DNA from 4 places in the Paenibacillus sp. OK076 genome. Region 1 is predicted to be linked to each of the others. Evidence: predicted binding sites of a transcription regulator. Region 1 holds the regulator's gene; each other region holds the start of a gene.
The links. The regulator Rex, encoded in region 1, represses fermentation and respiration genes when NADH is low (regulators of the CRP and FNR family bind a similar motif). The targets are predictions, from matches to a motif close to TTGTGAAATATTTCACAA.
Positions count from the first base shown of each region.

Region 1 (7,746 bases):
TGGCTGTGATTGATTATGCTGAAATTCAGGCTTTTCCAAGTCTGGAGCCACTTGCGGATCAGGAAAAAGTTCATGGTCGTGACGATTTGTTGATCGCACTTGCAGTAAAATTCGGCAAAACAAGATTGATTGACAATATAAGGCTGCAAAAATCGGAGGTACTGTCCCATGTTTAGAACACTAATGAAATCCAAAATTCACCGGGCAACCGTTACGGAAGCAAACCTCAACTATGTGGGTAGCATTACCATTGATGAAGATCTAATGGAAACTTCCGATCTGATGGAAAATGAGAAAGTGCAAATTGTGAATAACAACAATGGCGCACGTTTGGAAACCTATGTCATTCCAGGTCCACGGGGAAGTGGAGTAATCTGCTTGAATGGAGCAGCGGCCCGTCTGGTACAGCCTGGGGATACCGTCATTATCATTTCCTATGCGATGATGTCTCAAGAAGAGGCAAATAATCACAAGCCTACCGTTGTATTTGTGGATGGACAGAATAAACCTGTGCAAACGATGAAGCAAGAAGTTCATGCGACGATTATGTAATCGACTGGTAAGGGGAATGAAATCGCCCCATTCTACAAAAAATGAGTACAGGTCACTGCACTAATCCATTTTTTCAAGGGTGGGGATGCATCGATGTTCCAGCATGTTTTCGCAGAAATGAACGACATGTTAGATGAAATTATCAAGCGCTACCCTTCTGCTGAAGGCCTAAACAAACAGGAATTGCTGCAAAAGTGGAATTTTCTGAAGCGGATGAGTGACGGGATGATTGATGAGTGGCTGATGTTTGAAGAAAAAATGAGCCAGGTAAGGGAAAGGGAGCTGGATAAGCCCGCTACCCTCGAACCTGAACAGGAAGCTGTTACCGCTCTGCCGGAACTGCATCTGGAGTGTTTCAGTCGCGGTCAGGGATATTTCAAACTGCAAATGTACCCGCAGGCGATTATGCAATTTTCCAGGGTTGTGACCGACTATCCAGAAAGTGCATTAACTCGTTTTTACCTGGCTCTTGCTCATCTTAACCTGGAACAAACCGAGGAAGCAGGAATACACTTGCAGCGGATCATGCATCTGAATGGTTCGCCGAGATTGAAGGGGCTGGTGTGTAACGTCCTGGGCTGTATCGAGGCCAAGCTTGCGAACCCTGAAGGTGCATGTTCACTATTTGCTCAGGCGCTTCAGTATGACCCCACGTTGACCGAACCGCTGTATAACATGGAAGCCTGTCGTTTAAACAGCGGAAAATTGCAATATGCAAATCAGCTGACTGCCTTAAATTAAAGGCTATTCGGCGGCAAAAAGACGGTGTTCCCTCCTCTGGCATAGCGGCGGGGACACCGCCTTTTTTGTCAGTTAATTTTCAAATGCCCTTTTTTTTGCTATGCTGTAACATAGACTGGAATGGAAGGGACCGTACATTGCAATGAAATTTGCCGTATTGGATTTCGAAACAACCGGCACGCAGTCCGACGGTGAGATAATACAGGCCGGACTTGCCATCATAGATCATGACTACAGCATAACTCAAATATATAGTTCTTATGTGAACCCAGGTGTACCGATTCCCCCGTTTATTACGGGGTTAACCGGTATTACCGATGAAGATGTGGCGGATGCTCCCTCATTGGAAGAGATGATGATGGAGATGGTTCCGCTGCTTGACGATGTGGTTCTTGTTGGACACAATGTTGCTTTTGATTTTCATTTTCTTCAAAATGCACTTGATCGATGCGGTTATTTGCCATTTACCGGACGGATTCTGGATACGATTGATTTCCTGAAGATTTCGTTCCCGTCACTGGGCTCTTACCAACTCGGTTATGTGTCTTCAGAATTCGGATTTCAGCATGACCGCCCTCATCAGGCAGACAGTGATGCACTTGCCACAGCTTTTGTATTACTGAAGTGTCTAGATGAGCTGCGTGCATTGCCTCTGATCACGATTCAGCGCCTGAGTGACCTGTTTGCACCGGAAGACAGTGACTTGGGTTGGTTCTTCGACGGAATGCGTACTGAGAAGGAAGCAGAGCCGATTCAGGATCTGGATGGTCATACGTATTACCGCCAGCTTGCCTTGAACGTGAGTGACTGGACCGATATAGGCTCACCACGCGATGAGCGAGAAGGTAATCCGCTGGAAGGCGTAAGTTTTGAGCAGTTTATGGATCAGGTTAGAGATAACCTGAAGGAGACGCTGGACCATTATGAGGAGCGTGAGGCGCAAACTCAGATGTTCAGCAGTGTACGACAAGCTTTGGATGAAGAGAAACATCTCTTGATCGAAGCTGGGACAGGTACAGGCAAATCACTTGGTTATTTGCTGCCTGCCATCTATGAAAGTGTGAAACAGGAACAGAAAGTCATGGTCAGCACACATACCATCAACCTGCAGGAGCAATTGAGAGAGCGGGATATTCCTATGCTGACCCAAGTGGTTCCGTTCCCGTTCAAGGCAGCAGTGTTCAAAGGACGTGGGCACTATCTGTGTCTGCGTAAGTTTGAGCATAAAATCAATAAACGTGAATTTGCTACACCGAAAGAGGATTATTTTACAGCGGCTCAGATGATTGTCTGGCTTACCCAGACGGAGACTGGAGACGACGAGGAACTGAATCTAAGCGGGCGCGGAGGAGACTTCTGGGAGACGGTACAGAGCGAGTCTGAATCCTGTCTTGGACGTTCCTGTCCTTGGTTCCGCAAATGTTTCTATCATCGTGCCAAACATGAAGCCGGGCTGTCCGATATCGTCATTACGAATCACTCGAAATTATTTACGGATGTCAAAGCAGCACATCAGCTGCTGCCGGCCTACGAAAGTCTCGTCATCGATGAAGCACATCATCTGGAGGACGTAGCAGGTAAACACCTTGGTCTTCATATGAAATACTTTACGTTGGTTCATACACTGACCCGACTGTTTAAAGATAGCCGTAATGGCCAACTGCCGATGCTTCGTTCTCAATTGTCGGGACATGAAAATTCGGTACAGTGGGGCTCCATGATTGATCAGATGTTCCCGCTTGCTGTAGAAGTCAAGGAGATGTGGGATCGACTAAGCGATACCTTGTTCGGCCTGCTGCCTGAACGCAGCGATGCCTCTCCAGGGGAGACAGGACAATTTTCTCTTAGACTGAAGCCTTCGCAAAAACCAGCCAAATGGCAGGAATTGCAGGATGCTGAAAACCAAATCTATGTCACTCTAGGTGATTTGATTCGTAAAGGCGACAAGCTACTGCTTGAAGTGAAAGAAGATCAGGACGATTATCAGTCCGATAGTCTGATTACGGATATCTCAGGTCTGCTGAAGGATTTGGCAACGATCAAGGATAACCTGCGTTTCTTCATGCGGATGGATGATGCCAACACCGTGTACTGGATGGAGGCCAGCGGCCAGTTCCGCAGTAAATCACTGCAGCTCTACGCTGTTCCTGTCGATGTCAGTGCCCAATTGAAGGATATGTTCTTTGATAAAAAGAAAAGCGTTGTGCTTACATCGGCTACGCTCTCCGTTGACAAGTCATTTCAATTCATGATCGAACAGCTGGGCTTGCAGGAAGCTGCCGAGAATAACCGTCTGTTGACGTCCATGCTGCCGTCACCGTTCAATTATCGCGATCAGGCTTTGCTTGTCATTCCGCGTGATTTCCCAAGCGTGAAGGGCAGTGTAGGCGATGCCCACTTTGTGGATATGCTCGTACACTCGCTCGCGGAAACGGCTATTGCGACTCGTGGACGCATGATGGTGTTGTTCACCTCCTACCGCATGCTGCGCCAGGTCTATGACCCGCTCAAGGAGGCTTTGTCAGGCAATGATATATCTTTGCTGGGGCAAGGGGTGGACAGTGGCAGCCGTTCCAAGCTTACACGCCGCTTCCAAGATGCGAAAGCAACGGTGCTTCTTGGCACAAGCAGCTTCTGGGAAGGGGTGGACATTCCAGGAGAGGCTCTGACCTGTCTTGCGATTGTCAGACTGCCATTCCAGCCACCGAATCATCCATTGGTCGAAGCGAAGAGCGAGCTCTTGCAGCAGCAGAAGAAAAACCCGTTTATGAAGCTGTCCGTACCACAAGCTGTCATCCGCTTCAAACAGGGATTTGGCAGACTGGTTCGTACAGGCAAAGACAGAGGCATTGTAATTGTATACGATACACGCGTTATTGAAGCGTATTATGGCAAGTACTTTTTATACTCATTACCTGGTCCCAAAATGGAGCACATGCTCACTGAGCAGATGGTTCCACGCATTTCGGAATGGCTCGAGAGACCCACTGAAGAGCAACAATAACAGATACGCTCTATAGCTTCCATTATTGCATGACGCCACTGATTGGCTGTAAAATTGAGTAATATCATGTATTCGTTTCATGGATATGCGAGTAAGGCGAATAAAGCAATTATCCATTATATAACAAGGAGCATCCTGTTTAATTCAGAAATCATGTTGCATCGTTTTAGACAGGGTGCTCATCTTTCATCTATCTATCGTGGCTTTGGTAAGGGGGAGCAATTGAATGAAATCAGATAAAATTTCGGAAGCCGTGGTGCGCAGATTGCCTGTTTACTTGCGTTATTTGAATGAACTGCATCAGCGCGAAGTCAATACGGTTTCTTCACAAGAACTTGGACTGAGGTTGGATTTGAATCCGGCCCAGATTCGTAAAGACTTGGCTTACTTCGGTGACTTTGGTCGTAAAGGAATCGGGTATGACGTTTCATATCTCATCGAGAAAATTCGCCATATTTTAAAAATAGACCAGCAGATCAATGTGGCTCTTGTCGGAGCTGGTAATTTGGGACATGCCTTGTCCAATTACAATGCTTACCTCAAAGACAACATGAAGATTGTCGCTGTATTTGATGCCTATGGTCCGAAGATTGGGAGTCAAATCAACAGTTTGACGGTGCAGCCGATGAATGAATTAACGGATTCGGTCAAAAAGGATAACATACGCATCGGTATTATCACGGTTCCGGATACAGAAGCCCAAAATGTTGCGGATCAGCTAATTGAGTCAGGAATCGAAGCAATTCTTAACTTTGCGCCAACCATCCTGAAGACCCCGCCGCATATTCGCATTCACCATGCTGATTTTACGACGGATCTGCTTAGCCTGGCTTATTACTTGGAGAATGGAAAGGACGACGAGGAAGATGACGACAAATAGATGGGTAATTCACAACGGCAAATTTGCCGTGAGTGAAGGCGCGAATTGGAACGTGGTTCAAGGCTTTATGGTTGTAGAGAATGACAAGATTGTGCATATTGGTGAGACATTGCCGGAAGGAGACGAAAGTCTGACAAAGGTGGACGGAAAAGGACTGTTCTTCTTGCCGGGTCTGATCAATACGCATGGTCATGCGGCCATGTCGCTTCTGAGAGGCCATGGAGACGATCTGGCGTTACAAGTATGGTTGCAGGAGAAAATGTGGCCGATGGAAGCCAAAATGACGTCTGAAGACGTTTATTGGGGTACATCCCTATCCGTGCTTGAAATGTTGAAAGGTGGAACAACAGCTTTCCTGGATATGTATGATCATATGGATCAGGTTGCGAAAGTGGTGGAACAATCCGGCGTTCGGGCTGCTCTGGCACGTGGGGTCATCGGACTTTGCTCAGAAGAAGAACAACTGCGCAAGCTGGAAGAGTCCGCCGCATTTGCTCGTCAATGGAATGGACAAGCAGACGGAAGAATTACAACCGTAATCTCTCCACACGCACCTTACACTTGCCCTCCGGATTACATAGAGAAGCTGGTACAGGTTGCTCATGACCTGAATCTGCCTTTGCATACGCATATGTCTGAAACGCTTCGCGAAGTGGAGCAGAACGTGGCTGATTACGGACTGCGTCCAGTCGCACATCTGGAGAAGCTAGGATTTTTCTCCCGTCCTTCTCTGGTTGCACACGCGGTACATCTGAATGATGAAGAGATCGAGATTCTCGCAAAGCATGATGTAGCAGTGTCCCACAATCCAGGCAGTAACCTGAAATTGGCTTCGGGTGTTGCACGTGTGCCTGATCTGTTGAAAGCTGGCGTAACCGTGTCCCTGGGAACAGACGGACCAGCAAGTAACAACAATCTTGACATGTTTGAAGAAATGAGACTGGCTGCCTTGATTCACAAAGGGGTGTCCGGTGACCCTACTGCAGTGCCGGCAGGGGAAGCACTTCTGCTTGGAACTTCATATGGGGCCAAATCTATATTCCTGAACAATACAGGCGCTCTGCAAGTTGGCATGAAGGCTGACTTCATCGCGTTGAACATCGAGCAGGCCCATTTCTATCCGCATACGGACCTGATTTCCCATACGGTCTACTCGGCTTCAGCCAAAGATGTGGAGCATGTGTGGGTGGATGGTAATCAGGTGGTTAAACATGGCGAATGTCTTACGATGGATGAAGAGCGCATTCTGCGTGAGTCTCAACTGGCATTTGACAGTTTGCTGGCCCGTTAATTACAAGGACAGCAGCGTCATAGGGAAAGGAAGTTCGGCTTTTGAAGAAAAAAAAGAAGTGGATATGGATTTCGCTGCTGCTCCTGGTTCTGATTCTGTTTGGACTTCAGCGTTATTATGTCTATGTTACCCAGGATCAGCGCAAGGAAGAGGCGTTGGCCATACAGGCGGCTCAGAAACAGCTGGGGATTACGTCCCACGAAGAGTTGCGTAAGTATGTCTGGGGGCAGAAAGACGGCGGAGACAACATATACTGGACCCTGATCGGCAAAAATAAGGATAACCAGGATGTCATGGTGTGGATCAAGTTTGATGAGAATAACAAACCGGTGTCGGGAGCCAATGCGGTGCACAGTGAACTGTTGAAGAATGGCATGTCTGAAGCTCAGATACGAAATCGGTTCAGCTCTGAAGTTCCCGGTGGAGAGATCAAACGAATCATGCCAGGCGTTGTCAATGGAATCTATGTATGGCAAGTGTATTATAACGATGATACTCACAACTATTATCGGTTTTACCGTTTCAGTAACGGGGAACAGGTGGACCTGGTCTATACGATCCCGAACAGCTAGAATTGGCAGACCTGCTATGGTCTGAAAAGAATAGATTAAAGAACCGGCAGACGGAAACCCGACTGACCGGTTTTTTGACGTACTTTGTTGATCATTTTGGATTTGAATAGTTAAAATTCATATTTTCGCCTTAGATATTGTATATACGATGTGATATACTCAAATATGTATTCAAGGATACATCATACACAAATAAATCCTGTTAGGCACATCACAGGACATTATGTACACATATTCATATTCTTGCCTACAAGTTATAGGATGGGCCAAAATTTAGGAGGGGTAACTCACTTGAAGATAAAAGTATTGCCTATTGCTCTGACTGCCGTCATTTCAGCCGTTGTGTTGTTTGGAGGTTGGTTTGTGTATCGTCATGTGGCTGTGCAAAGCCCAATTGAAAAGATGGTTACCCAGTACGATGGAGTCAATGATGTTCAATTAACTATTAACCGCAATGATGTACAGTTGAAACTTGATCTGCAGCCGGATGTTGATCTGGGCAGATTGGTACAATATATTCACAAAGAAGGACAGACCTTGATTGGCACTCGTTCGTTGAAGCTGGATGTCGTGGATCATTCGAACGAAGCGTTAGAAAGCTGGTGGGGAAGCGCGATGTTTACCGTAGCTCAAGCGATGGAGAACAAGCAATACACCGAGATTACACCGACCTTGTCCAAAATGGCTACGAATGGAATCAAGGTAA
Region 1 is NZ_FOCH01000001.1:3,597,124-3,604,869, reverse strand. Features, by position in the region: gene panC (pantoate--beta-alanine ligase) at 1-176, shown strand, start outside; gene panD (aspartate 1-decarboxylase) at 169-552, shown strand; gene BMY78_RS15900 (tetratricopeptide repeat protein) at 646-1,293, shown strand; gene dinG (ATP-dependent DNA helicase DinG) at 1,436-4,297, shown strand; gene BMY78_RS15890 (redox-sensing transcriptional repressor Rex) at 4,524-5,177, shown strand; gene BMY78_RS15885 (amidohydrolase) at 5,164-6,468, shown strand; gene BMY78_RS15880 (cell wall elongation regulator TseB-like domain-containing protein) at 6,510-7,040, shown strand; gene BMY78_RS15875 (hypothetical protein) at 7,332-7,746, shown strand, end outside.

Region 2 (7,746 bases), 360 kb from region 1:
CCGGGTACAATATGCAGCGAAATGTCCTTTAACGCCGGTCTCCACTCCCCTTCATATTGAAACGTAACATCGCACAGATCAAGCGAAACAGCCTGATTGTCAGATAACGCTCCTTCTGGCTGCGTAGACACAGACTGCCTATCGGAGGTCTGTATGGTTTCCGTCAGTCGCTTGGCTGCGTGTTCGCTATCCTGCTTATACAAAGGTAATGTCGCCATTGCCGCAGCTTCTTCGAATACGGTTAGTGAGGCCATGACCAGCATTGCAAGAAACACGCCAGCCAGCGCTCCATCGATAATCAGATAAGCACCAAGTGTCAGCACTCCCCAGGAAATAAGGAACGTAACCAAAGCATGCATGGATTGCCCGCGCAGTAGGTGTCCGGCAGCCTGTTGTTGCTGGACCGTCAACGCAGCAGAAGCCTGCTGCAGCTGCTGCTCCCGCTGAGCCAGTTGTCCGTACACTTTCAAATCCCTGAAACCATACAATACTTCGGTGACTTCCGTGGAAAGTAGTGCCCGTTGCTCGCGAACACGACCATGTATTTTTCGCTGTCCAAGCAAAACTATTCCCGGTACAACCAATGCCGTTGTGAGCATACCTAATACAAACAGCCCCGCAATCCAGAATGAAAAGGCAGAAGTAAACAACACTGTCGCCAAAAAAACCATGACAACAATGATCGGTGGATAAGCAACACGCAAAAAATAATGTTGCAGGCTCTCCACGTCCCCAACAATGCGGGCTAGCAGGTCCCCGCTTCGCTTTTTGTTCAATATTCCCGGCGTTAAAGGAATGAGCTTCGCAAAAAAGGAGGTACGCAAACGGCTAAGCATAGAGAAGGTAGCCCGGTGGGAATACAAACGCTCCCCGTAACGACTCGCTGCCCGAAGCAGTCCAAGCAACTTGACCAGCGAGGTGAGTACAATTAAGGTATACAGCGGTGGCGCAAAGACCGTTTGTGAAATCAGATATCCGCTCGCCGAGAAGAGGGCTACTCCTGCAATCCCTGCAATAAACCCACATAGAATGGAAAAGATGATATCCTTGCGCTCCTGAATCATGGCTTTGGACAAAATCGCTAGTTCATTCATGCTAAGCCCCCCTTTCGTTGAACCTCAATCATCTCGGCATACTGGGGTAGGCGCGCCATAAGCTCTTCATGGCGTCCAGTATCCACTAACACACCTTGGTCCATAAACAATATGCGGTCAGCATGTTGAATGGTATATAACCGGTGAGCCACCGTAATCATCGTTGCCTTGTCAGCCAATGTGGCAATCGAACGTTGCAATATCTGCTCCGTGCGCAGATCCAGTCCCACCGTTGGTTCATCAAACAATATGATGGATGGCCGCTTCAAAAAAGCACGTGCCAAGGCCAGTCGCTGCTTTTCCCCGCCAGACAGCCCCCGTCCTCCTTCACCCACCAAGGTATCGAAGCCATGCTCCAATTGAGCAGCAAGTTCGGCAAGCCCGGCATCCTCTGCCGCCTGCTCAATTTCAGTCCTGGCCACGGTCCGACCCGCACCGATCGCAATGTTCTCAGCAAATGTACCTGCAAAAATATACGGATGCTGTGTAATGTAGCTAACTTGTTCGAACCATACAGCCTCATCATATTTGGATAACGGCTGTCCATTTACCAGAACTTCTCCTGATGCTGGCTTCAGCAAACCCGCAATGTGATGCAGCAATGTCGTTTTCCCTGAGCCGCTTTTGCCGACAATAGCAATGTGTTCTCCCGGATTAAGCTGGACCCGGCCAGTTTCAAGTTCGAATGATTCAGGCGCGTATCGAAAACGGAGATGGTTCAATATCATGGATGGCGGCATGGAACTGTCATTGGAACGGTCCATTTGCAATGTCCCTATCCCGTTCTCCCTTTCCATCCGATCCATGTTATCAACCTCGTTAATCCCATCGGATGTACCTGATCCTTCTTTGCCATCTGCCGATTTGTTCTCTCCAGCCGTTTCTTCAAGCATCTGCTCTACCTTACGAACCGCTCCCATACTTGTGCGCCCGCTGTGAAAAGCCGTTCCCGTATTTTTCAACAGGCTGTAAAACTCGGGAACAAGCAGCAGCACGAGAAACGCGGTGTGGAACGACATCGATTTGAATACAAGCAGCTGGATTGCCAGTTCGAGAGCGACGATACCGATACTTAGCATGACGATCGATTCCAGCATAAACGTATTGGTAAACGCAATCCGCAAAATGCCCATCGTGGCATCCCGGTAACCCAGGCTGGTGCGCTCAATCTCCTGCTGCTGACGGTGAGCGCGTCCAAATATTTTCAACGAAACGAGCCCTTGAAGAGAATCCAGAAACGTACCGGAGAACTCAGCCAGCTGCGCATATTTCTCCTCTGATTTATTTTTCGTCTTCAGTCCCACCAAAATCATGAACAAGGGGATAAACGGGGCGGTAAACAGCATAATGAAGCCTGCGTTGGCATGCTGCATAAACGTTACCACCAAAATCAGAATCGGAATGATGGCAGCCTCCATCATACGCGGCATATACTGACTGAAATAACTGTCAGCCTCATCCACAGCATCCAGAGCAACACTGACCTTTCCGCCTGTTTGGCCATGAAGGGTTGATGGCATCGACGCATGGGTCAAATGTTCCAGAACGGCTGCCCGCATATTCGTCTTCGCACTGGCAGCCATATGCAAACCAACTTTTCCGTTCCCATAAGACAACCCTGTACGTATGACCATGACAGCCAGAAGTATCCCGAGCAGCATGACGACCGACGAAAGGGAAGCCTTCTCCACGAAAATCCGTTGCACAGCTTCAGCAAGCAGCGCAGCCTGACTTACAATCGCTGCACCCAGCCCAAGTGAAATGACCGCGAGGAGCGAAAGACGTTTTCGCTGGCCAGACATTTGTTGAGAGATCAGGCTTGTTTTCCTCTTCATGTTCACTTTCCTCCTTTCTATGAACCTGTGAGATTACTCCCTTGCATCACATATTAAATTCAATTTATTTTTTTCCCTTTACATAGTCCGCATCAAACAGAAACAGTCTGAAAACCAGAATCAAGGAAGGAATCAACATACACATGCCACCGATAAAGACAACAACCAGTGCGAAGCCCATTGCTGGTGAGGTTACACTGTTTTGAATTGTAATGAACGGATCAAGGATATAAGGATATTGACCAATTCCGTAAGCGAAAAAGGCACAGAAAAATTGCAGCATGATGCATATAAACGCTAATCCGTAGCGGCGTCCGTTATAGATCAGCCACATCGCTATCATGAAGAAGGCAACGGAAAGTGCAAGCAGCCACCATAAATCCATCATATTTTGAAAATGTCGCTCATTGTGCTGTCCCAAATAAATAAATGCAGTCAGTGCGATGATAATCGTCGGTGTGCTCCAGAACAGGGCATAGGTCCGTACCAGCTTCAATGCAGCGTGATCCTCTGCCCGCGACGCATAGAAGGCCAGAAATGAGCTGCTAATGAATAATACAGACACAATCGCCAGTCCAACGATGCTCCAGGATAACGGATTGGTAAACAGCGTCCAGTAATCCAAAGAAACCATCGAATCCTGCTTCACGATAAAACCACCTTCAGACAGCGTTAGCGCCACTGATAGCGAAGCGGGAATAAGCAATCCCGAAGCTCCATATAGAAACAGATACACGATATTATTTTTGGAACCATAGTTCTCAAAGGCATAAAACGACCCACGAATGGCGAGCAAAATGACAGCAATACTGCCCGGTACGAGCAGCGCTGATCCGTAATAATAAGCCGTGTCGGGAAAGAATCCAACGATGCCAATGTAGAAAAAGACAAAAAATACATTCGTAATCTCCCATACCGGTGATAAATAACGAGAGATCAGACGATTAATCAGGTGATCCTGTTTCGTCAGGCGTGCATAAAAGGCAAAGAAACCCGCCCCGAAATCAATGGAGGCTACTATTAAATATCCATACAAGAACAGCCAGAGCACCGAGATGCCAATCAGTTCGTAACTCATGTACGCTCACCCTTTTCTGTAGACGGATTGCGCTTCTCCTTCATCCATTTCTCCATCTCGACTTCTGCCGGATTATTGTTGAACAAACGTCTTAGTACGAGAACACACATCACTCCCAGAACAATGTAAAGAAGCAGGAAGAAGAAAAAGATCATTCTGATGTTGGGTGATGAAGTAGCGGCTTCCTCTACACGCATATATCCCCGGATAATCCACGGCTGTCGTCCAAGTTCAGCATAGAACCAGCCCAGCTCAACCCCGAGAAAAGCCATCGGTGCGCCTAGCGCTATAATCCCAAGCAGCCACTTGTTCAGCTCATTGCGCTTTTTCCAGAACACAAACAGGAAATACAGAACCGAGATAACCAGCAGCGTAAATCCGATTCCCGCCATTAAATCAAACAGGTAGTGAACGAGCAGCGGCGGCCATTCGTCCTTCGGAAACTCCTCCAGTCCAGTTACTTCGGCATTAAAGTCACTAAAGGCCAGGAAGCTGAGCAGTTTCGGCAGGTGAAGAGCCCCTATAATTTCATGCTCCGCATTCAGCCATCCCAATAAAATCAAATCTGCGCCACTTTCCGTCTCAAAATGCCATTCTGCTGCTGCAAGTTTCTCCGGCTGATGCTCAGCCAGAAACTTGGCGGACACATCTCCCGCTAACGTGTTTAGTAAGCCGAATAGCAGAACCACCGCCATCATGAGATTCAAGGCTTTTTTGTGGTAGGCAGACGCCCCTTTTCTCAGCATTGCAAAGGCTGCAATTCCGGCCAACAGAGCAGCTCCTGTCAAATAGGCCGAGCTTAATACATGAAACATCTTGGAGAACGTCGCCGTATTCAGCATCGCCTGCACCGGGTTAACCGCTGTGAATTGGCCTGCTTCCATCACAAAGCCTCCAGGCTGGTTCATGAAGCCGTTCACCGTCGTAATAAACACAGCCGACATCCCTGCACCGGTGACAATGGGAATCGTCAGCAGCCAGTGGATGTATGGATTTTTGAATCGATCCCACGTATACAAATAAATGCCCAGGAAGATGGCTTCAAAAAAGAATGCGAATACTTCCATAAATAACGGAAGTGCAATGACATTGCCTGCCAGTTTCATAAAATTCGGCCACACCAGGGCCAGCTGCAGTGAAATCGCAGTACCGGTCACCACACCAACCGCCACAGAAATGACAAACCCTCTTGACCACCTCTTTGCCATCAGTGTGTAATGAGGATCCTTCTTGCGAATCCCCATGAACTCAGCAATTGCGATCATTAGGGGTATACCGACGCCAAGTGTCGCAAAAATAGCGTGGAAGCCCAGTGTCATACCTGTCACCAGCTTGCTCCACATCACCGTATCGATTGCCATACTTTACTGCCTCCTTTCAAACTCTGTTCGACTTTTGTACTGATTTGAATCTTTTACTTATTAGGTCAGTCAGCCCTCGGACTGCGTTCTATATCAGGTTGATAGAGGCCCCACTAGACTGATCAGAGTTTATCTACAAACCGTTCCTCCATCGTTGTATGTATAAAGAGAATTTTTTCACAAAGTAAAAGACGAAGGAGCTTTGCCGCAACTTCATTGTGTGCTGCTGCACTTAGTTACTGGACTAAGCATGCATAGGCAAGGCTTGTTTTACCTGATACTGAAGGGCCAAAGTACTTAACGGGACCTAATAGTTAAAATTATTATATCTTTGTGAATTAGCAATTCAATCACTGACACGCCTTCGTCCCTAAATGTTCAAGAAAGGATCAACACTTTCTGACAACTCGGTGAAAAGCGTAAAAAGCACCCAAAGGGGCTATTGATTCGTTAGGCACAACCGTGGTATCGCGATTTTCCATTCTACTATGCATGCAAGATGTTCGGAAAAATCGTTCACGTTTAACTGGATTCTTATTGCAGCTTACAAAAAAACAAAAGAAGCCGCTTCTATAGCGACTTCTCGACTTGTTTTGTTCATAAGCATAATCTTGCAAAGCTCAATTCTTTTGCTGTACGGTCTGCTCCAGCCATTGCTGCAAGGGAATATCTTTGGTCAGCTCACCGAGCAGAATGTGACTGAATATACCTTCCTGATCTATGATCATGGTCGCTGGCAACCCGGTGATGCGATATAGACCGGAGACCTTTCCGGTCACATCAATGATAACAGGGAAATCGAATTGCTGTTTCTCCATAAATTCACGAATGGTGCCCTTCGCTTCCCCCACGTTGACAAACAGGGTCTCTACATCGTTTTGATATGTCTGAGCGATCTGATTAATCATCGGCATTTCCCTCACACAGGGCGTGCACCATGAAGCCCAGAAGTTAATCATGACGACTTTGCCCCGATAATCCGAGAGCTTCACCTGTTCTCCTGCTGAGTTAACCGCAGTTAATTCGGGAGCAATTGCACCTGCTTCAATGGCACCGATCCTTTTGGACTCGGATGATGAAGTCCCCTGATAAATGGCCCACGCCGCGACCAGCACAGCAGCCATTCCAATCAGGATAGTAAGCAAACGTCTCATTTTCGCACTCATTTTTCCACTCTTTATTTCCAATCGATTCACCTTCATTTTAAGCCAAGACTATGATGAAAAGCAGCATGAAGCGACCCAAACTGCTCTCGAAACTCCTCAGTAGAGCCATCTCCCACATTACGTCCCTGATTCATAAAAACAATGTGATCTGCAACATCAGCTGCAATCTCAAGCTGGTGAGTGGAGAACACAACCATATGCCCCTCCTCCTTGATCTGTTTTATCAGATTTGCAAACTCCTGCATCCAGAAAGGGTCTAGTCCATTCGTCGGCTCATCCATGATCAGCAGCGGAGGCTTGGCCAATAGAGCCTGGGCAAACAACACACGCTGCCGCATACCTTTGGAAAAGGTCGTGACCCGTTTCTTTTTTTGATCGGCCAAGCCTACCATGGTTAGCATTTCCGTTACTCGCTCTTTGGGCACTTTCCTAAGCGCCGCCCAGAACTGAAGCACTTCCTCTGCCGTCAGACCCTGGTTGAAATGATAATCATCCGGCATATATCCGATCTGTTCCGAATATCGCTTTCGTTCTTTGGACCAGCGCATCTTGTTTACAATGATTTCACCCGAGGTAGGTTGAAGAATACCTGCGAGCATACGCAGAACGGTGCTTTTTCCGGCCCCATTTCCTCCGCATAAGGCAAGCACATGACCGGAAGAAACGCGAAAGGATATATCCTCAACAATCTGTTGTTTTTTTATGGATTTACACAGTCCAACAATCTCTGCTTCCACGTTATCCATGGGAACGCCCCCTTTCCCATATCCCGTATACTGCCACGATCGAACATGCAATCCACAGCAGGCATATCCCCATAAAAATCCAGCTCTCGCTCGATGGCTGTAACCAATCTACCCACTGATAATATTCAGGTCCCAGAATAGAGCCCCCGCCAAGTTTAATCACCACAAACAAACGTACCAGCTCAGCCGGATTGATGAAGGTTAGAACAGTGAGTAAAGGTTTTACCCACTGATAAGGCATGAGACCCAACACGGAGATTAGAAGCGTAGGCCATCCGATCACCGCAAAAAACCAAACGGATACGGATATCGTTAACGCTTGCCAGCGATTTTTGGATAACGAACCGATAAACAGTGCAATCGTCAAAAATAGCAGCACCAGTCCACAGGAGAATACCAGAAATAAAAGGTATGTCATGACATTTAAAGGGCTGTCCATCCATCCGCTGAGAATTCCCATCAGGCC
Region 2 is NZ_FOCH01000001.1:3,238,387-3,246,132, forward strand. Features, by position in the region: gene cydC (thiol reductant ABC exporter subunit CydC) at 1-1,094, opposite strand, end outside; gene cydD (thiol reductant ABC exporter subunit CydD) at 1,091-2,929, opposite strand; gene BMY78_RS14235 (cytochrome d ubiquinol oxidase subunit II) at 2,994-4,007, opposite strand; gene BMY78_RS14240 (cytochrome ubiquinol oxidase subunit I) at 4,004-5,368, opposite strand; gene BMY78_RS14245 (TlpA family protein disulfide reductase) at 5,989-6,534, opposite strand; gene ccmA (heme ABC exporter ATP-binding protein CcmA) at 6,567-7,280, opposite strand; gene BMY78_RS14255 (ABC transporter permease) at 7,273-7,746, opposite strand, start outside.
Region 2: the regulator Rex is predicted to act here: its motif matches at 5,534-5,551, upstream of BMY78_RS14240 (cytochrome ubiquinol oxidase subunit I).

Region 3 (7,746 bases), 180 kb from region 1:
ATGAGACTGTACAGAAACATGCTCCATTTGCGGTGTCTCATCCGCGTTATAGCAAAAGCAAACATGGCACCAAGTATAATGGTTCCAACTGAGGACAAGACCGAAATGTACATACTGTTCCAGAAATACGTTCCAATCTTGGCATTTACCCAAGCCTCCACGTAGTTATTAAACACCCATGTGGAAGGCAGACCGAACGGATTCAGTGCGATCTCATTGTTATCCTGCTTAAATGAAGAAAAGATTACGAATAAAAAGGGAAACAGAATTGCAAGTAGATACAGCATCAACAAAACATGAGGTATACTGCCTTTTATGCTCTTTGCCATCAATATTCCACCCTTTCGTTGCGTCTCGCCACCAGCAACTGATATACCGCGGTGAGCACAAGCGTCAGAGCAAAGATCAGAACCGCAATCGTATTACCATAGCCGTATTTAAAATTGGTAATCGCATATTTGATCATATACGTAGCAAGCACTTCAGTAGAGCCTGCAGGCCCACCTTTGGTCATAACCAGAACAATATCAGCTGCCTTCATCGCCCCCGCAATGGACAGCATGATGACGACGGAAATGATAGGTCTGATAAGTGGCAATGTAATTTTGAATGCTCTTTGTACGGCTGTTGCACCATCAATGGCTGCCGCTTCATCCAAATCCTTGGGAATAGCCAGAATGGCTGCCAAAACCATAACAATATAGAATCCCGTCCACTGCCAAGCATTGGTTACGAGAATGGATATCATTGCGAACCGATTATCGGACAGCCAATAGACCGGCGAAATTCCTACCGTTTCAAGTAACTGATTCAGCAGGCCGATGTTAGGCTCATAGATGAAGCCCCACAGAATACCGATGACGGCCGTTGACATAATGGACGGCAAAAAGACGGCTGTTTTGTACAAACCCTTCAATTTCTTTACGTTCGCTATGAGCAGGGAAAACAGCACAATGATAGGTACCTGGATCAAAACGGAAAATGCGATAAAGAAACCGTTATTGCGAGTTGAAATCCAAAAACGTTCATCTGTCAATGCCTTTGCATAATTGGACAGTCCCACAAAACGCGGCTCTGCGGATACCCCATTCCAACTGGTCAGACTGTAATAGAGTGAACTGCCGATAGGATACAGGAAAAACATGATAAACAAGATCAGTGCAGGCAACACAAACAACGTATAGATCAGCGGGCTGCGGAGTGAAGTGTTCATGATCTACCTCCTTCAGTGACTTCAACTTCTTATGCTCATGTATAGAGCAGATTCCTCAGCAGTGTAATTCTTTAGAAAGGACCAAGGGTTTTACCCCGGCAGAGTTCCAACCGGGGTAAACCAGCATGGTGTTAGCAGTTACGTTTCTTTGCTTGAATGATCGTGTATTGTTTATTCTACTGAAGCATTGGCCTCTTCCTGAACCTTTTGCAATTCTTCGGCCATCTTCTCTGGCGTCGTTTGTCCACCAATCAGCTTCTGAATTTGCAGATTGCTGATCTCTGTCGTTACATCAGCCTGAACGAGCGCATCAAATGCCGGGAATGAAGTCTGGGACGCATTCAGAACAGCTACAATTTCTTTCATCAAATCGTCGGTGATGCTGTCTGTCAGCACTTTTTCATCCAGTTTCATTGCTGGTAACACACCATCTTCTACGAGTCCACGCACTTGCATATCTTCGTTGTAGAAGTTTTTGATAAAGGCTTTAACCGCTGCCAGCTTCTGAGGATCATCCGCAACCGCTGCGGAGAAGCCGTATCCGTTATTGACGTCACGCATCAAGGCTGTTTGATCTCCTGCACCATTCTCTACCGGTGGCATATTGAAGAAACCAACCTTGCCGATGAGCGATTCACCGCTCTGTCCTTCCTTAAATACGGATGATTTCCATGTTCCGTCGTACATCAGAATCGCTTCACCACTCGTAAATTGAGTTGTATATTCAGCATATTCAAAGCCAAGCTCACCTTTTTTGAAGTAACCTTTATCCACCCATTCCTTATGCTTCGCAAATCCTGCAACAACGCCTGGATCAGTCCACTTGGCTTCGCCTGTAGCAAACTTCGCCGTAATATCAGGACCAGCGTAACGGGACCACAGATGGTTCGTTAACATGAGTGGAACCCAGCCTGCTTTGGAAGCAGAAGCGAGTGGAACCTTGCCGTCAGCTTTGATCTCAGCGAGCATATTATCCAGTTCAGCCATTGTTGAAGGCGCTTTCCAACCTTTTTGTGCAAAATACTCTTTATTGTAGAAGAATCCTTCACCCGATCCACCAATAGGCAGTCCGTACACTTTGCCTTCATAGGTAAATGGTTCAAGTGATGAAAATTGGTCCTGGATGCCCAGCTCTTGCAAGATCGGTGTGAGATCCAACAACATGCCCTCTTTAGCATATACTTTAGAATCCGGACTACCGAACAATTCGAAGATATCCGGCGGATTGCCCGCTGCCATCTCTCCACGAAGTTTCTCCTTGCGGTTTACATCGGATTCAACTCCGTCCAGTGTAAAGGTCAGGTTGGGTACTTCGCTCTCCACTTTGGCTACAACGTCCTGCAGAATGGCCAGCCTTTTTTGTTTGTCGGCCCCCACCTGAGTGTGACGGAGAAGCATCTCAACCGGTTCCTTGCTTGTCTCCGCAGGCGCATTGCCTGCTCCCTGTTGTGGTTCGTTACTTGAGCTCGAACAACCTGCCAATGTCCATGATGTGATAAGTAATAATGAAAGCAGTAATGTCATTCCTTTTTTCATTCGTATGACCCTCCTCAAGATATTGAGCATTTGGCTTTACACTCTGATTATAAAAAGTTGTAGCTTACATCGTAAGGATGACAATTCATCAATGGAGGGATAAAATCCTTCACTGGACAAATAATCATGCATTTACAATCGATAACAGCAAAAAAACAGCCCCTGCGAAACATGTTCGCAAAGACTGCTTGGTTGGTATATAAGTTGAACTAAAGAATAATTACACTTGCCACTCCGAAGACAGAACAACCTTCCGATCGCTGTTATCCCCAGATTTTTTGATTCACTTTTATAAAAGTGAAAATCCGTGGATTGCGTATGCTTCCGATGTAGCTTTCTTGCAGAAAGCTTTTAGGCGAACGCTCCGCTTCTCCAGCTTATTTCTGTCCTCTACGTTCTCGTGTAAATAGTTAGTTCAAATTATATAGGTGCTGTATATAACTATTGTTACTTATTGGAGCAAGTCATACCCGCTGTTTCCGTACGACCTTGTTCAATCAAACGATACGCCCGCTCCACTTCCTCATCACTTGGAGAAGGAACTCCATCCAGCGGATAGGCTTTCCCCAGCGCCTGCCATTTGTAAATACCCATCTGATGATAAGGCAGGATTTCGAACTTCTCGACTCCATTTAGCGTTCCAATAAACCGCCCCAGATTGAGCAAGTCTTCTTCCTCATTGTGAATCCCTGGCACATACACGTGGCGAATCCACATTTTTCGTCCATTGTCCGATAACCACTGTGCGGTGCGCAATGTTCTCTCGTTAGATTTGCCTGTCAGCTTGATATGTTTTTCATCATTGATGTGCTTTAGATCCAACAAAACCAGGTCTGTGTTATCCAACAAATCATGAATCCGATCAGGTTCATTAAAACCGTTACTGTCCAGCGTAGTATGCAATCCCCAGCGGCGTTTCGCTTCTTTGAAAACCTCGGCTACAAAATGAGCCTGTAATGTTGGCTCCCCGCCGGATACCGTAAGTCCTCCGCCGGAACTGCGGTAGTAGGACAAGTACGGCTCGATTTCAGCCAGTACCTCCTCCACGCTCATTTCCCTGCCACCATCCAGTGCCCATGTATCCGGATTGTGACAATACTGGCATTTGAGCAGACATCCTTGCATAAAAAGCACGAAGCGGATGCCTGGGCCGTCAACCGTCCCGAAAGTTTCGAGTGAATGAATATGTCCATTAACCATGCTGCCTCTTCCTTTCTGTATCGCATCCGCTGTGCGTTTAATATGGAGGTTCTACTCCTATCTCCTATGAACTGTTAAGCTAAGCCCGAGTTACATGGAACCGTGGAAGGTCCGGTTAATGACATCGAGTTGTTGCTCACGTGTCAATTTGATGAAGTTAACCGCGTAACCGGATACCCGTACAGTCAGCTGCGGATAATTTTCCGGGTGGTCCATCGCGTCAATCAACTGCTGACGATCAAATACGTTCACGTTCAGATGGTGTGCTCCTTGACCAAAATAACCGTCCATCATGGCTACCAGATTGGATTTACGTGTGTCTGACTCTTTTCCGAGTGCTTTAGGCACGATGGAGAATGTATTAGAGATCCCGTCAAGGCTGTGTTCGTAAGGCAGTTTTGCTACTGAGCCAAGGGATGCCAGTGCACCTTTTTTGTCCCGACCATGCATTGGGTTCGCCCCTGGAGCAAACGGTTCGCCTGCTTTACGGCCATCCGGTGTTGTACCTGTTTTCTTGCCGTAAACCACGTTCGATGTAATCGTCAGTACAGACTGTGTTGGGATCGCATTACGATACGCTTTGTGTTTGCGAATCATGCCCATAAAGCTTTCCACCAATTCAACTGCGATGCTATCGACACTGTCCTCATTGTTACCGTAACAAGGGAATTCACCTTCAATTTCAAAATCAATTGCGATGCCTTGTTCGTTGCGGATCGGTTTAACTTTGGCATATTTGATGGCACTCAGAGAGTCTGCTGCAACCGAGAGACCAGCGATACCACAAGCCATCGTACGTACGATATCGCGGTCATGCAGGGCCATTTCAATACGCTCATAGCTGTATTTGTCATGCATGTAGTGAATGACGTTGAGTGAGTTCATATACAGTTTGGCGAGCCATTCCATCATCGGTTTGAAACGTTTCATCACTTCATTGTAATCCAGCACTTCGCTTGTAATCGCCGGATATTCAGGTCCAACCTGTGCTCCCGATTTCTCGTCACGACCACCATTGATTGCATACAGCAATGCTTTTGCGAGGTTGGCACGAGCGCCGAAGAACTGCATTTGTTTCCCGATCTTCATCGCAGATACGCAGCAAGCAATACCATAATCATCTCCGTAGATCGGACGCATCAGATCATCATTTTCATACTGGATGGAACTCGTTTCGATGGATACTTTGGTACAGTATTGTTTGAACGCTTCCGGAAGCTTGGTGGACCAAAGTACCGTAAGGTTCGGCTCAGGTGCAGGACCAAGGTTGTTCAGGGTGTGCAGGAAACGGAAGCTGTTTTTCGTAACACGGGTCTCTCCATTTACGGACATGCCACCGATGGATTCCGTTACCCATGTTGGGTCTCCACTGAACAATTCATTATAATCCGGTGTACGCAGGAATTTGACGATCCGCAGTTTCATAACAAAATGGTCAACCAGTTCTTGAGCCTGTTCTTCAGTTAGCAAACCTTCTTGCAAATCACGTTCGATGTAAATATCAAGGAACGAAGAAACACGTCCCAAGGACATCGCCGCACCGTTTTGCTCTTTGATCGCAGCCAGGTAACCAAAGTAGAGCCATTGGAACGCTTCTTTCGCGGTTGTGGCTGGCAAGGAAATATCGAAACCGTGCATTTCACCCAGTTGTTTCAATTCTTGCAATGCACGAATCTGTTCGGACAGTTCTTCACGCAGGCGAATGACATCTTCATCAATCACGTCGACTTCAAGTGCATTCAGTTCGCCTTTTTTATTTCGAATCAGGAAGTCCACACCATACAGAGCTACCCGGCGATAGTCACCGATGATCCGGCCACGGCCGTAAGCATCAGGCAGACCGGTAATAATCCCTGCTTTACGTGCTGCACGCATTTCAGATGTGTAAGCATCAAATACGCCCTGGTTATGTGTTTTGCGGATGTTCGTAAATATATCAATGACGCCTTGAGGCATTTCAAAACCATAAGCTTCACAAGCATCAATCATCATGCGAATTCCACCGAATGGCTGAATGGAACGTTTGAATGGAGCATCTGTTTGAACACCAACAATCTGCTCTTTGGATTTATCCAGATAACCTGGTTGGTGAGAAACAATCGTTGCTGGCGTATTTACGTCAACATCGAGTACCCCGCCGTTATCGCGCTCTTTTTTGGTCAGATCAGAAACGATATCCCATAACTCTTTCGTATTCTGAGTTGCACCTGCAAGAAATGCTTCGTCGCCATAGTAAGGTGATAAGTTGCGTGCCAGAAAATCATTCACATCTACGGATTTCGTCCATGTTCCTTTGGTAAAGTTTCTCCAACCTGTTTGTTGTTTGACATCTTTTTCGATCACCGACATAGTAATCCCTCCACAAATTTGGATTTCCGGACACATGACAGGATGCTTCACTCGTCTCATCTGTGCCCAGAGCCGCGATTAATGTGATAAATTTCACATGTAAGCCGGAACATGTTCTCTCTACTTGGGAACCGGAACCGCGGATGAATGTTTTTCTTACATTTTCAGTATACGTCTTCGTTCTTTCATCATCTGTGATTTTTATCACAAAGTTTGTGACCATCCTCACTCCACCTGTGCTGTGTCAAAGTGAACCCTGCAAAATTCACACTTATCCACTGCGCGGGCAGAACAACTTCCGATCGCTGTTCAAATCCGATTTCCTGGATTGAACAATATAATTTGAACGAAAGGATATGTACACTAGCCACTCCGAGGATAGAACAACCTTCCGATCGCTGTTACCCCCAGATTTTGTTGATTCCCTTTATAAAAGGTAAAATCAGGGGATAAAGGCGAGCGCTATCGCTTCTTCAGGTTTTTTCTCTCCTCTCCGTTATCGTGTACATGTAAGGTTCAAACTATATTGCATAGAAGGTTAAAATCGTGCTTGAAGCAAACGCTTCGCTTCTTCAGTTTTTTCTGCCCTCTCCGTTATGGTGTGATTACCTGGTTCAAAAAGTAACATCACGGATTCCGTGTAACCTTTTACAGAAAAGACGGCAATCGGGGCTCCCCTTTCGGGGAACCCTGACTATACCTGCCTAAATCCTGCTGCTGCTTTAGTTGTTATTCAAACTTGCCGTAGAAAGCGTTGCGGTATACATCTGCCAGTTCGGTCACCAGCGGCAGTTTTGGATTGGCTGTTGTACATTGGTCCTCGAATGCGCGGTCTGCCAGATAATCCACATGTGCCTCAAAGTCTTTGGCGTCGAATCCGATTTCCTGGAACGACTCTTCAATCCCCAATGTTTTGTTCAGTTTGCGGATGGCATTGATGAGGCTGGTAACCCCTTCTTCTGTCGTACGGGCAGGCAATCCCAGAATGCGGGCAATTTCGGCATAACGCTCATCTGCAACAAAGTGCGAATATTTCGGGAACGATGCAAACTTCGTCGGTTTTTTCGCATTGTAGCGAATGACGTGTGGCATCAGGATCGCATTGGTACGTCCATGGGCTGTATGGTACTGACCGCCCCATTTATGTGCCAAGCTGTGGTTAATGCCCAGGAACGCGTTGGCAAAAGCCATACCGGCAATCGTCGAAGCATTATGCATTTTCTCACGAGCCAATTTGTCACCTTGCAGCGCCGATTGCTCGAGGTATTGGAATACCAGTTGAATCGCTTTGATCGCGAGACCATCCGTGTAATCATTCGCCATGACGGATACATATGCTTCAATGGCGTGAGTCAATACGTCCATACCTGTATCCGCAACAGCGGTTCTAGGCAGAGAGTATACGAATTCCGGGTCTACGATGGCTACGTCTGGTGTTAACTCGTAGT
Region 3 is NZ_FOCH01000001.1:3,778,012-3,785,757, forward strand. Features, by position in the region: gene BMY78_RS16800 (carbohydrate ABC transporter permease) at 1-329, opposite strand, end outside; gene BMY78_RS16805 (carbohydrate ABC transporter permease) at 329-1,213, opposite strand; gene BMY78_RS16810 (extracellular solute-binding protein) at 1,385-2,749, opposite strand; gene pflA (pyruvate formate-lyase-activating protein) at 3,197-3,949, opposite strand; gene pflB (formate C-acetyltransferase) at 4,040-6,298, opposite strand; gene adhE (bifunctional acetaldehyde-CoA/alcohol dehydrogenase) at 7,028-7,746, opposite strand, start outside.
Region 3: the regulator Rex is predicted to act here: its motif matches at 6,380-6,397, upstream of pflB (formate C-acetyltransferase).

Region 4 (7,746 bases), 190 kb from region 1:
AGAGAACACTTCAATCGCTACCGGCATTTGACGTTGACGCAGATAGTGCTCCACTTTTTCTACATAGCCGAGTTTGACCATCATCGCATCCGTAATAATGGCTACGCGTGTGATGTCCGGCATTTTGGCAAGATACTGTGTTGCACCTTTTTCGAAGTAGACTTTATTCGGCACTTTGAACCACTGCATATTCACGGTACGGCGAGCCACCCTTTTCACGTTGATTAAGTTCACAGCGGTTACGTTGGAAGAAGTCGAGTTACGTCCATACGATCCGCAGCCCAATGTCAGTGACGGCATGTTGGTGTTGTAGATGTCACCGATGGCGCCGTGTGTGGATGGAGAATTGACGATAATCCGGCCGGTTTGCAGGCGATCTGCGAATTTGCCAATGACTTCTTCGTTCGTCGAATGAATAACGGAGGAGTGACCCATGCCGCCAAAAGCAACCACTTCCGCTGCGCGCTCAATCCCTTCAGCTGCCGTTTTCACTTTGTAGCAAGCCAGTACTGGACTTAGTTTCTCAGCCGACAATGGGAACTTCGTGCCTACCCCTTCAATCTCGGCTACGAGAATTTTGGTGCCAGCAGGGACCTCGATACCGCACATTTGCGCAATACTGACTGCAGATTGACCAACAATCGCCGGGTTCACCGCACATTTCTCAGCATTAATCGCACCTGCGGTCAATTTTGCGGCCTCATCCTTGTTCACGAAGTAACAGCCGTTCGCGATCATTTTCTTTTTCACCTGATCGAAGATCGGTTCTTCGATAATGACTGCTTGCTCGGAAGCACAGATCATGCCGTTATCGAACGATTTGGACAAAATTAAATCCGTTACCGCTTGATTGATATCTGCACTTTTCTCAATAAAGCAAGGTACGTTCCCTGGCCCTACGCCCAGTGCCGGTTTACCACAGCTGTATGCCGCCCGTACCATGCCTGATCCGCCTGTTGCCAGAATGAGCGCCACATCGTTATGATTCATGAGCGCGTTTGTGCGATCCATGGAAGGATCATCAATCCACTGGATACAATCCGCTGGAGCACCATGCTTCACCGCAGCATCAAGCAGGATTTTGGCAGCTTCCCGGCTACAGTTCTGTGCAGATGGGTGGAAACCGAAGATGATCGGGTTACGCGTTTTGATGGAAATCAGTGCTTTGAACATCGTGGTGGATGTTGGATTGGTTACCGGGGTAATCCCCATGATGATACCGACAGGCTCCGCAATTTTCTGGAAGCTTTCGTATTCGTTATCTTCAATAACCCCTACTGTTTTGTCATATTTGATGCTATGATACACATATTCTGTTGCAAATATATTTTTGGTGATTTTATCCTCATACACACCCCGGCCTGTTTCTTCCACGGCCATCTTGGCGAGCATCATATGTTTGTCCAGACCTGCCAGCGCCATCGCTTGCACGATGCGGTCAATCTGTTTCTGATCCATGGACATGAATGCTGCATGTGCTTTATTCGCTTTGTCAATTAACGTTTGAATATACTGACCTGCTGTCGGTTCTTTTACTGGGGCGACTTCGTTCTTTACAGCCATCTCCCTCATCCTCCTAAAGGTTTCGTATTGGTTTGTCTCTCTTCTTTACATTCACATCGTATCATGGGGAAAGAGTTAATTATGTGATTTTTTTCACAAAGTATAACAAATTTAATTTAAGTTTTTTACTGTCTTTCACTTAGCCATTTACACTTCCTATTTAAACTATAGGGCTGTCAGATTCATCCTCCCCTTCCGAAAGTGAATTTAATCACAATGTTTGAAATTTCGCCATTTTTGCCCCCTTTCCATGCCCCTCAAACAGAAAGATAAGGTATATACTGAACTTAAAAATTGAACCACCGCAATTTGTACCGTCCTTCCCGGCCGAGAGATGACCCTGATCAGGACGGCAACGGTTTGCGGCGAACCACGGGGGCCAGTCCAAGCTGCAGAAGGCCGCCCGATGGACACAAAGGGGAGATAGACTTATGAGAGAACAACTGAGTGTACTGGAAAAACGCGGAAATACCAACTGTTTCTCGGAAGCGAATTTCAACCATCTGCTCGTAACGATGAAGGACAGAACCTATCCGGAAGGCACCCATCTGTATTGGGAAGGAGATGTCTCTGACAAACTTTATTATATGAAACGGGGCCGTGCTCAGATCACCAAATCCACGGATGAAGGCAAAGAACTGATTATGTACATGTATCAATCCGGAGATATGATTGGGCAGGCTGATCCGTTCTTCGGATCGAAACACAGCTTTTCGGCGGAAGTACTGGAGGACAGTGAGATCGGTGTACTGGAGCATAAAGACCTGGAGATGCTGATCTGCCAGCATTGTGACTTTGCGATCGACTTTATGAAATGGATGGGTATTCATCACCGGTTAACCCAAACCAAATTCCGTGATCTGATGTTATATGGCAAACCGGGCGCTCTCTGCTCCACGCTAATTCGATTGTCCAATTCCTATGGCGAGCCTCATGGAGAGCATGTCATGATTCATAAAAAAATAACACACACAGATCTGTCCAATATGATTGGAGCAACCCGTGAAAGTGTCAACCGTATGTTAAGCGATCTGCGTAAAAAAGACGCCATAGAATACGACAACGGCATGATTGTCATCAAGGATCTGCACATGCTCCAGGGCATCTGTCACTGTGAACTGTGTCCTAACGAGATTTGCCGAATCTGACGCTTTCCCCGTCTGATATTCACCTGATATGCAGATAAAAAAAAGCCCATCTTCCGAGACGAAGATTGGGCTTTTGTTATGCTTAAGATACAGTAGTCAACTCCAGCTTTACTGCATCACGAGGATTCAACTTCATGTCCAAACCGTTTTCCATCAGTTCCTTGTCATTCACCATGATCATCCAGCGTTGGTTCATCCGGGGAGTCACATTTTCGACTGAAACGACAAATTTGTTGTTCTCCGACATTCTCACAATGCCACTGGACTTTAATACATCACGCACCGTACATTCCTGAACATACACCCCGGCATATTGACGATTGAGATTCGGCATAATATTTCCACCGCTCACCTTGAGCAATGTTGTTTGATAAACAACATCGTCTCCCCCACTGTCAGCGGCTTTTACATATATGATCACTTCATCTTTGACATGAAGCTCCATATCCCAATTTTCCGGGTCAATATCCTTGCCATTCAGTTTGACTGCCCAGCTAAGTGAGGAGTCCAGCGAAACTTCCCCTACGGATTGGATCCGCTTGCCATCTGCTGTAAAATCGACAAGTCCACTGTTCAACAGTGCTTTCTTGAGCGTCAGACCTTCACTAAAATCTCTCTTAATGGACTTCGTTGCGTCAGGCAAAAAGGTACTGCCATCCACTGCCACAGTAATTGTATTCTGCGATTCGGTCTCTTTGACGATTGGCTGTTCGGAAGGCTGTGTCTCGCTACACCCGGCTAATATAACCAGAATAAGCAGACATATACCTATGTAACCGGGGATTCTCTTCTTCATGTAGGTAACACCACCCTGCGTAAAATCATTCACCCTGTTGTCCATAACCTCTATTATGGCACAAAATTCATGCAAAAAAAGTGTCAATGCCGTTACTTTTCATCCAGCAGCGTCCATAACTGGTTTGTACAGCACAAAGAGCCTGCAAGCAGGCCCTTTGGCTCCTAATTATCATTAAGGTCTTTGGGTAGCATCGTTACTGGACACAAGCCTGCATGTAGGTACGGCCTCCGTCTCCATCCTTCAGATACGGATTGAGCCCAAAGAACTGTTCCTCCGACACATAAACGCCTGTCAGCAAACGCCCTTCAAGTAAACCACCGTCCACCTGCACACAGAACGAAGGTGCATCCACATATTCCTGATAGAGCGGAATCTGACCAGATGACTGGTGTACCTTGGATACCTTGCCCTGCTCATGCAGCGGTCGTTCGGAGAAATAGGTAGGTACAATATAACGGGCAATCACATCCAGCTCCTGCACAGTGTAGAAGGTGTCATCACCCAGCCAGGGCGCAAACAGGCGGATCTTCTCATACTGTGACCATACAATCGCCTGAATCAGCATCTCCGCTTGAACAAAACGACCTTCGCCCACATCCAGATACATACGTTCTTCATGAAGGGTGGCTTCAGCCTGACCCCCATTGGAATCGGGTTGTCTCAATTCACATCCGATACACTTCCAGCCTCTTGCTGTCTGAATCCATTTTTGCAGCACCGCCGGAGCCGTTCCCTGACCATTGCTATTCGTAGAATGAGTCTTCTCTCCTGCAACATCATCATCCTTAACCGACGGGGAATATGAAGTTCGTTTAAATAGCTCCGCAGCTTTTTTGTAGATTAAATGTACCTGGATGGATGCGCTCTCAAGTTCTGCAATATCTTGCTTGCCGTAGCGTACTTCACGGGATAAGCTTTCTTCTCTCATGACAAGTGGCCTCCTCGCTCCGGCCGCCTGCGGCCATTTTATTTACAATTATACTACAACTCGCGACAACATGTGCAGAACCCTGAAGACAAAAACTCCTGATTTCCACTGGAAACCAAGAGCCTTTATCCCAACAGTTCCTTTAGTTTGAGCCGTGGAAGCTGTTACTACTCAACCCACTGCTCTGCCCAGTCTTGAATTTGATTCATAACGGGCTGTAGCGCCTTGCCTTTCTCTGTCAGTTCATATTCAATACGAACTGGCGTCTCCGGATAGACATGACGGATCAGAATTCCTTCGCTTTCCAGATCTTTCATCCGTTCTGACAACATCTTATCACTCATCGATGGAATCAGGTTGGAGATATCCTTGAATCGCTTCGAACCACTCATCAACGTTTGAATAATCAGACCGTTCCAGCGCTTACCCAAGAAAGAAAACGCCGTCTCAAAGCGCGGACACATCCGCAGATCTTGGCCTTCCACATTAATCACCTCTTTAGAGATCACTCAACTTACGTTTAGTTAGTATATTTCATAATAACATATTTAAGTCTCAAAGAAAACGTCTGCCGCTAAAAAGTTAAAATTTTAGAGGCATAACCCAACTTCGATGATACAACTCAGTATACATCACATGGGACAGCGGAACCATGGGAAAATATCGTCTAACTCCCATGTAGCTATCTTACCCAAAAAGTTCCTTTTATTAACCAAAAAAACCTTGCTGCCTCAGTCATACTTGACTTGGAGAAAGGTTCTTTGGTATATCGTTTATTCTATGCGTTCACACAGCCAATTTGCAGCTTAAACCAGCACGTTACCAAGTGATCTTACAGGTTCGCTGAAGCCATATTCCGGCTTAACGTTACGCGTAGGATATGCCCACTTCACACCATTGCTGATCACTTTTAAAATTTCCGGATTGTAGAAGGTCGGGTATGTTTCATGACCTGGACGGAAATAGAAGATTTTTCCCGAACCGCGGAGGAACGTACATCCGCTCCGGAATACCTCTCCGCCTTGGAAATTGCTTACAAACACCAGCTCATCCGGCACTGGAATATCGAAGAATTCCCCGTACATCTCTTCTTTTTCCAGAATTATTTTGCTATTGATGCCCTCAGCAATGGGATGGGACGGATTCACACACCAGATAATCTCCTGCTCATTGGCTTCACGCCATTTCAGATCACAACTTGTGCCCATCAGCGCTTTGAATGGCTTAGAGAAGTGACCGGAGTGCAGCACAATCAACCCCATACCATCCAGGACCCGCTGTGCAACCTTCTGTGTAATCTCGTCGCTCACACGATCATGCGCCATATGTCCCCACCATATAAGCACATCTGTAGAATTCAGCACCTCATCACTTAATCCGTGCTCAGGCTGATCTAGTGTTGCAGTGCGAATGGCGAAGCCTTCGCCTCCCAGTCCGTTTGCCAACGCCATGTGCAAACCGTCAGGGTAGACTTCCCTTACTTCATCGTGAATTTTCTCATGGACAAATTCATTCCAAATGGTGACGTTAATCATATTCAATTTCCCCCTAGTGTAACTCTAAACCCACCACATATCTCCCAGCGGTTCTTCAATCAATACTTGTTGGAGATTTTGCACAGCTTTAGAGAATCCTTCTTCTACCGACATCAGACCATCTTCGTGTTCAATACTTACGACATAATCATATCCAACCAGACGCAGAGCGCTAATAATATCAGCCCAAGTTTTGTTATCGTGACCATAACCGACCGAGCGGAATTGCCAAGCACGATCAAGCATGTTTGTATAATCCTGCATATCTGTTACACCATATTTATTCACGTTAATTGGATCAATAGTTGTATCTTTCGCATGGAAGTGATGAATCGCGCCTTCACGTCCCAGAATGTGGATCGCTTGCACCGGATCAATACCTTGCCACCACATGTGGCTTGGATCCAGGTTGGCGCCAATCACTTCGCCTGCTGCTTCACGCAGTCTCAGCAAGGTCGCTGGTGTATGCACGGAAAATCCACCGTGCAGCTCCAGTCCCACTTTCACATTGTGATCTGCAGCGAACTTGCCCCACTCTGTCCAGTAAGGGATAACTTTGTTGTCCCATTGCCATTTAAGAACTTCCTGGAAGTCATTCGGCCATGGTGCAACAGGCCAGTTCGGATATTTGGCATCCTCATGGTCTCCCGGACAACCAGAGAATGTATTTACAACAGGCACTTCCAGTTTCTCAGCCAGTTCTACTGTCTTAACGAAATCATCGTGGAATCCTTTCGCAATATCCTTTTGTGGATGGAGCGGGTTACCGTGACAGCTCAATGCGCTGATAGTCAGACCACGGGATTCTACTGCATTTTTGAAATTTTTCAATGCTGTTGGATTGCTCAGAAGCTCATCCGGTTTGCAATGAGCATTTCCGGGATGTCCACCAGTTCCGATTTCTACTGCTTTCAAGCCTTTGGATGCAACATAGTCAAGTGCATCCTCCAATTTACGTCCTCCGAATAGTACCAAAAATACGCCGAGTTTCAAGTGCGATTCCTCCCTAGATTAAATATCATATTATTTGCTGGTTTTATGAACAATGAACTGCATAAAAATACCGTTCAGATCACATGATTGTATCGTTATTGTGGAAAATCAAGAGCTATTCTATCCTGAAATTAAACGTAAGAATACTGGTTATTTGATTGGAAATGACATCCGGTCGGTTTAGTCGAAATAAACCGCTTTGCCTGTCTGAGCAGACTCGTAGATCGCTTCAAGAATCTGAGTAACCACGATGGCTTGTTCAGGTTTTACAACTGGATCCTTGTCTTCTATGATCGCTTCAAGCCACATTCTAGCTTCACGATCCGCTTCATTTTCTGCACTACCGGAATAAAAAGCGACTCCGCCTGCGTCCAGATCTACCTTGGTTTCAAACAGACGGCTGCGTTTCTCGCCATTGATACGCAGACCATCCTGCATATCCGCGCCACCTTCTGTTCCACAAAGCAGTGTTTTGGCTTCGCCAAATTCAGCAACGTTCAGCGCCCAGCTGGATTCGATAATAATTGTAGCCCCATTCTCCATCGTCACAAAGCCGAATGCAGAATCCTCTACCTTGAATTGTTCCGGGTCCCACGGCCCAAAAGCATTGGCCGCATTCTCACGTTGACCCAGCTTGTGGAACGTTGATCCCATTACACTCTTCGGTTTGTAATTATCCATCAGCCAAAGAGTCAGGTCCAGCGCGTGTGTACCGATATCAATCAACGGTCCTCCACCCTGCTTTTCCTCATCAAGGAACACACCCCAGGTAGGCACAGC
Region 4 is NZ_FOCH01000001.1:3,786,089-3,793,834, forward strand. Features, by position in the region: gene adhE (bifunctional acetaldehyde-CoA/alcohol dehydrogenase) at 1-1,563, opposite strand, end outside; gene BMY78_RS16830 (Crp/Fnr family transcriptional regulator) at 1,995-2,711, shown strand; gene BMY78_RS16835 (hypothetical protein) at 2,794-3,507, opposite strand; gene BMY78_RS16840 (hypothetical protein) at 3,704-4,438, opposite strand; gene BMY78_RS16845 (winged helix-turn-helix transcriptional regulator) at 4,606-4,902, opposite strand; gene BMY78_RS16850 (ThuA domain-containing protein) at 5,245-5,973, opposite strand; gene BMY78_RS16855 (sugar phosphate isomerase/epimerase family protein) at 5,998-6,966, opposite strand; gene BMY78_RS16860 (Gfo/Idh/MocA family protein) at 7,147-7,746, opposite strand, start outside.
Region 4: the regulator Rex is predicted to act here: its motif matches at 1,645-1,662, upstream of adhE (bifunctional acetaldehyde-CoA/alcohol dehydrogenase).